Regions from separate parts of the Streptococcus sp. HMSC057G03 genome, predicted to be linked through region 1. Evidence: riboswitches for the same ligand, from Rfam matches in the RefSeq annotation. Region 1 holds a riboswitch; the other holds the start of a gene.

What was found. Region 1 has a riboswitch for thiamine pyrophosphate ahead of HMPREF2686_RS06940 (ECF transporter S component). Riboswitches for the same ligand answer to the same signal wherever they lie in the genome.
Region 2: linked by a shared signal. The riboswitch ahead of HMPREF2686_RS05595 (ABC transporter permease) and the one ahead of HMPREF2686_RS06940 (ECF transporter S component) in region 1 are both predicted to bind thiamine pyrophosphate.

Annotation. Positions count from the first base shown of each region.
Region 1 is NZ_KV794428.1:52,442-55,862, forward strand. Features, by position in the region: gene lctO (L-lactate oxidase) at 413-1,549, shown strand; TPP riboswitch at 1,740-1,828, shown strand; gene HMPREF2686_RS06940 (ECF transporter S component) at 1,980-2,540, shown strand; gene HMPREF2686_RS06945 (ATP-binding cassette domain-containing protein) at 2,541-3,421, shown strand, end outside.
Region 2 is NZ_KV794424.1:65,114-68,534, reverse strand. Features, by position in the region: gene rplI (50S ribosomal protein L9) at 1-133, shown strand, start outside; gene dnaB (replicative DNA helicase) at 159-1,517, shown strand; gene HMPREF2686_RS05600 (Veg family protein) at 1,519-1,791, shown strand; TPP riboswitch at 1,826-1,927, shown strand; gene HMPREF2686_RS05595 (ABC transporter permease) at 2,002-2,760, shown strand; gene HMPREF2686_RS05590 (ABC transporter substrate-binding protein) at 2,818-3,421, shown strand, end outside.

The DNA.
Region 1 (3,421 bases):
TCTTTCATTTTTCATCGTAAATTTTCAAATTAAGATTGATAGAATTTTTAGGAAAATGAGGCTGGGACAAAAGTCCTAGCCTCTTCTTGTTTTTGGAGTGTCGAGCAAGACGCAGTGGTTGAGTGGGCTCTACTACGCTGATTTCATCATCTTTTACAGCCCTACACAACTGTGCGGAGGTGGGACGACGAAATCGAATTCTAACGAATGACCGATTTCTGTCCCACTCTCTATTTTGTGTAATGGATCAGTGTTAACCTGCACTTTCTTTTGGAACATAAGTCATTCTTTTATTTCATCATCTCTCTTTAAATTGAAAATGACAGACAAATTTTTTGAAAATCGTTTGCAAATAAGTTAAGATAGGTGGGTAAGAAAAGAGTAACCGCTTACTTATGAAGGAGGACATTTTATGTCATATAAAACAAGCAATGCAGAAGGACCTGTAGATTTTATTAACACTTATGATTTGGAGCCTATGGCTCAACAAGTCATTCCAAAAGCTGCTTTTGGCTATATCGCTAGCGGAGCAGAAGATACCTTTACATTGCGTGAAAACATCCGAGCTTTTAACCATAAGCTGATTGTCCCTCATACGCTTTGTGATGTGGAAAATCCAAGTACTGAGATTGAATTTGCTGGTGAAAAGCTATCTTCACCCATCATTATGGCTCCAGTTGCAGCTCATAAATTAGCCAATGAACAAGGGGAAGTGGCTACTGCGCGCGGGGTACATGAGTTTGGTTCCCTCTATACTACAAGCTCCTACTCTACAGTTGATCTTCCAGAAATTACGCAAGCCCTTCAAGGGACTCCTCATTGGTTCCAGTTCTACTTTAGTAAAGATGATGGGATTAACCGCCACATTATGGATCGCGTGAAGGCAGAAGGTTATAAAGCGATCGTCTTAACGGCAGATGCAACTGTTGGGGGGAATCGTGAGGTTGATAAACGTAATGGTTTTGTCTTCCCAGTTGGAATGCCAATCGTAGAAGAATACCTACCTGAAGGTGCTGGTAAGTCAATGGACTTTGTCTACAAATCAGCTAAACAACGCCTCTCTCCACGAGATGTAGAATTCATCGCTGAATACTCAGGCCTACCCGTTTACGTTAAAGGTCCTCAATGCCGTGAAGATGTTGAACGTTCTCTTGCTGCAGGTGCATCTGGTATCTGGGTAACCAACCACGGTGGACGTCAAATCGATGGTGGCCCAGCTGCCTTTGACTCACTTCAAGAAGTTGCTGAAGCAGTTGACAAACGTGTACCGATTGTCTTTGACTCTGGTATTCGGCGTGGGCAACATGTCTTTAAGGCTTTGGCTTCAGGAGCTGACTTGGTAGCTATTGGTCGCCCCGTTATTTATGGCTTAGCTCTGGGCGGTGGTGTAGGTGTACGCCAAGTCTTTGAACACTTGAATGCAGAATTGAAGACCGTGATGCAACTATCTGGAACTCAGACGATTGAAGATGTGAAACACTTCAAACTTCGTCACAATCCATATAATCCAACTTTCCCAGTAGATCCTCGTGATCTGAAATTGTATTAATAAGAAAAGAGGGAGTGGGACAGAACGAATGTTTACTAAAAATCGTTCCTTGTCCCACTCCCTATTTGTTTTAGAGAGTACAAACAGGATGTACACGGAAAATGGTATCATAAACTTTGTAAATACATTTTTTAACAAATATCTTGCTAGAGATTTCATTTTCTGTTATACTGATGAGTAAATAATATTATAAAGACATTTGGGGTGCTTTAGGCTGAGATGATACCCATTGAACCTGCTACAGTTAATACTGGCGAAGGGAAATGTGAAAAGGTTTTTTTCGTGTGTCGAAAAGAACTGTCTAATCTTATAAGCAAAACTCTAATTCTTGATTGTAATTGGAGTTTTTTAATTTTTACCAGATAGACTAGATGTAGAGTATTGTGGTACGTCTTTCTTAAATGCCCGACTGTCTTAAAAAGGAGTTTTTATGTTTAAAAAATGGCGTTTAAAAGATGTTATCTTACTTGCTTTCTTGTCTATCTTTTTTGGTGGCGTTTTTGTAGGTTCAGGATATCTATATAATATTTTGACTATTGGCTTAACACCTCTAGGTTTACAGGCTTTTGCCAACGAAATATTATTTGGTCTTTGGTGTATGGCTGCACCTATTACGGCTATTTTCATCCCAAGAATCGGTAGTGCAACTATTGGAGAAGTTTTAGCTGCCCTTGCTGAAGTCCTTTACGGTAGTCAATTCGGTTTAGGAGCTCTATTATCCGGTTTGGTTCAAGGGTTAGGAAGTGAATTCGGCTTTCTTATCACCAAGAATCGTTATGAAAGTTGGCTTTCACTGACAGCTAATAGTATTGGAATTACACTCTTTAGCTTTGTCTATGAATACATTAAATTAGGTTACTATGCCTTTTCTCTTCCTTTCGTACTATCCTTGCTTTTGGTACGTTTTGCATCAGTATTTTTCTTCTGTGCGATTCTAGTTCGTACTACGGTCAAACTTTACCATCAGTTTTCTGCTGGGAGTGAAGTATAGATGGGGGTGGAATTAAAGGGGGTTGTCTATCCCTCTTTCACAAAGCCGATTGACTTTACATTTCAATCCCAAGCCTTTACTTTATTGGTTGGAAAAAGCGGTTCGGGTAAATCAACCCTTTTTCAAATTATTGCCCAACTCAGTCCAGTGCCATATAGTGGTCAGATCCTTATCGATGGAATTGACATGAGACAACTTTCTGTAGCTGAACGTGTCCAATTGGTCGGTATCCTATTTCAAAACCCCAACCATCAATTTACCATGGAGACCTTGTTTGAGGAATTGGTCTTTTCCTTAGAAAATATTGCTTATCCAATTCAGGAAATTGAATCTAAAATAGCGGAAGTTGTGGAGAAATGTAGAAGCCAAAAAATTCTCCACCGTCCGATTCACCAATTGTCAGGTGGAGAAAAACAAAAAGCGGCCCTAGCAGTACTCTTTGCCATGAATCCTAGTGTCTATCTTTTAGACGAACCCTTTGCATCAATTGATCGTAAAAGTCGGCTTGAGATACTAGGGATTTTGAAGGAACTGGTTGAAGCAGGTAAGACGATTATCCTCTGTGATCATGATTTGTCTGACTACGAAGCCTATATCGACCATATGGTTGAACTAAGAAATGACGAAGTCAAAAAAATATTCAAAATCCCTTCCTCTGAAACTAGAGAAGTTTTTTCAAAGGAAGTCGGCAATTGTCAGGATCTTTTCCATCTGAAACAAATGACCTGTATCCTAAATGATTCTCCTCTCTTTTCCATTCCTGATTTTACATTTTATGAAGGGGTTTCCTGTATCCTAGGGGATAATGGTGTTGGGAAATCAACCCTCTTTCGTTCCATTCTCCAATTTCAGAAGTATAAAGGGAAGATTCATTGGAAGAA
Region 2 (3,421 bases), on a different contig from region 1:
ATTTGGCATTAAAATTGATAAACGTCATATCCAAGTTTCCTCTCCAATTCGTTCAACAGGTTTGATTGACGTCCCTGTAAAAATTTATCAAGATGTTACAGGTGTGATTAATATTCGTGTAAACGAAGGGTAAACACGATCGATAGAAAGGTTTTTTTATGGCTGAGATAGAGGAATTACGAACACAACCTCAGGATATCCAAGCGGAGCAATCAGTGTTGGGAGCCATCTTTATTGATGAGGGGAAATTGGTCTTTGTTCGTGAATATATCGAGCCTGGCGATTTCTTTAAGTACTCGCACCGTTTGATTTTTAAAGCCATGATCGATCTAGCTGACCGCGGGGATGCGATTGATGCGACGACTGTTCGAAATATTTTAGATAGTCAGGGGGATCTCCAAAATATTGGCGGTCTCTCCTATTTGGTAGAAGTCATTAATTCGGTACCAACTTCAGCTAACGCGGAGTATTACGCGAAGATTGTTGCCGAAAAAGCTGTCTTACGTCGATTGATCTCTCGATTAACGGAAAGTATTAATCAAGCTTATGATGGTGCAAGCCCTTCAGATGAAATCATTGCGGGTGCTGAAAAAGCTCTGATTGATGTTAGTGAAAACGCAAATCGTAGTGGATTTAAAAATATTCGAGACATCTTGAATATAAATTTTGGTAGCTTGGAAGCCCGCTCGCTTCAAACCACTGATATTACGGGTATTGCGACAGGCTATCGCGATTTGGACCATATGACGACAGGGCTACATGAGGAAGAGTTGATTATTTTAGCGGCTCGTCCTGCAGTAGGGAAAACAGCCTTTGCTCTAAATATTGCTCAAAATATCGGGACAAAGTTGGATAAGACAGTGGCTATTTTCTCATTAGAAATGGGTGCTGAAAGTTTGGTTGACCGGATGTTAGCAGCTGAAGGCTTGATTGAATCCCATTCGATTCGTACAGGTCAATTGACGGATGAAGAGTGGCGAAAATATGCCATTGCTCAAGGGAATTTGGCCAATGCGAGTATTTACATCGATGATACTCCAGGAATTCGGATCACTGAGATTCGTTCGAGAGCAAGAAAATTAGCGCAGGAAACAGGCAATCTCGGTCTTATTCTGATTGACTACCTGCAGCTGATTACAGGGACTGGAAGAGAAAACCGTCAACAGGAAGTTTCAGAAATTTCTCGTCAGTTAAAGATTTTGGCGAAGGAACTAAAAGTTCCCGTTATTGCTTTGAGTCAGCTATCACGTGGTGTGGAACAGCGCCAAGACAAACGTCCTGTTCTTTCTGATATTCGTGAATCTGGATCGATTGAGCAGGATGCGGATATTGTTGCTTTCTTGTACCGTGATGATTATTATGATCGAGCTGGTGAAGAGGAAGAAGATGGAATGCCCAATAATACGGTTGAAGTGATTATTGAGAAAAACCGTTCAGGTGCGCGTGGGACAGTCGAATTAATATTCCAAAAGGAATACAATAAATTCTCAAGTATTTCAAAGAGAGAGGATCAATAAGATGAGTGATGCATTTACAGATGTTGCAAAAATGAAAAAAATTAAAGAAGAGATCAAGGCCCATGAAGGACAAGTGGTTGAAATGACGCTTGAAAATGGACGGAAACGTCAAAAAAATAAATTTGGACGCTTGATTGAGGTCTATCCTTCTTTATTTATTATCGAGTATACGAACGACAATAGCTTACCAGGTGAACCGGCCAATACATACGTGGAGTCTTACACCTATTCAGATATTTTAACAGAGAAGAATTTAATTCGTTATTTGGATTAATTTCTTGCTTTTATCGTCTAAATCAGTTATTATAATAAATACATATGGGAGTCTGTGTACAGTCTGAGAGGAAGTGTAAGCTTCGACCGCACCTGATCTGGGTAATGCCAGCGTAGGAAACAAATGAAATGTATTTTTCGTTATGAGTGACCTTGTGCAATCCGTCTCCTATTTTGGAGGCGTTTTTTATTTGTGAGAAAGGAGGTTACGATGTCTCTTGTAAAAAGATATTCAAAACAATTGATAGGATTTGCAGGTTTTAGCAGTCTTCTTGTCTTATGGCAGTTAGCAGGATTTTTAAATATCCTCCCCAAATTTGTATTACCAACGCCACTTGAAATTGGGAATGCCTTTGTACAAGATCGAGCTCTCCTGATTCATCACAGTTTGTCTACCCTTCAAGTGGCCTTGATCGGACTTGTTATAGGGGTTCTTCTTGCTGCTGGCTTTGCGATTCTCATGGATAGTTTTCAATGGGTGAATGATCTGGTCTATCCTTTTATGGTTGTTATTCAAACCATTCCGACGATTGCCTTGGCCCCCATCCTGGTTCTTTGGTTTGGTTATGGTATGCTTCCAAAACTAGTTTTGATCATTATTACGGTGGTATTTCCCATCGTAGTCAGTCTGTTAGATGGTTTTCGGCATTGCGATCAAGATATTCTGAGATTGTTTCAGATTATGCAAGCCAATCGCTTTCAGACCTTAGTTCATTATAAAATTCCTGCAGCGCTTCCTTATTTTTTTGCAGGTTTACGTGTGAGCGTTTCCTATGCTTTTATCAGTACGGTAGTTTCAGAATGGTTAGGAGGTTTTGATGGATTGGGGGTCTATATGATCCAATCGAAGAAGTTATTTCAGTATGATACGATGTTTGCGATCATTGTATTGATTTCTGCTATTAGTTTACTCGGTATGTTTCTCGTTGACCAATTAGAACGAACCATTCTGAAATGGAAAAAGGATTGACAAACTTGTAAATGGTGTAAAATTTAAATTGACAAAAATGTAAAAGAGGTATAGCTAATGAAAAAGTCAATAGGTTTATTTTTCTCAATAATATTGGGATTTGTTTTCTTGAGTGCTTGTCAAAATTCTGTCAAGCAATCGTCAAGTGGTTTGAAAAAGATTGATTTTATTCTAGATTGGACCCCGAATACCAATCACACGGGTCTCTATGTAGCAAAGGAAAAAGGGTACTTTAAAGATGCAGGACTGGATGTAGATATAAAACTTCCTCCGGAAGACAGTAGTTCTGATTTGATTATCAATGGGAAAGCTCCATTTGGTATTTATTTCCAAGATTCTATGGCCAAGAAATTGGATAAAGGTGCGGGTATTACCGCTATTGCAGCTATTGTCGAACACAATACGTCAGGGATTATTTCAAGAAAAGATGCAGCGATCACAAGTCCAAAAGATTTGGTTGGTAAGAAGTATGGTACCTGGAATGATCCGATTGAGTTGGAAATGATCAAATCGATGATGAAAAAAGAAGGGGCTGATTTTAATCAAGTAAAATTGGTTCCAAATAGTGATTCAAATTCCATTACTCCGATTGAAAATAAGGTCTTTGATGCTGCTTGGATTTATCACGGTTGGGATGGAATTTTGGCTGAGCAAAAGGGAA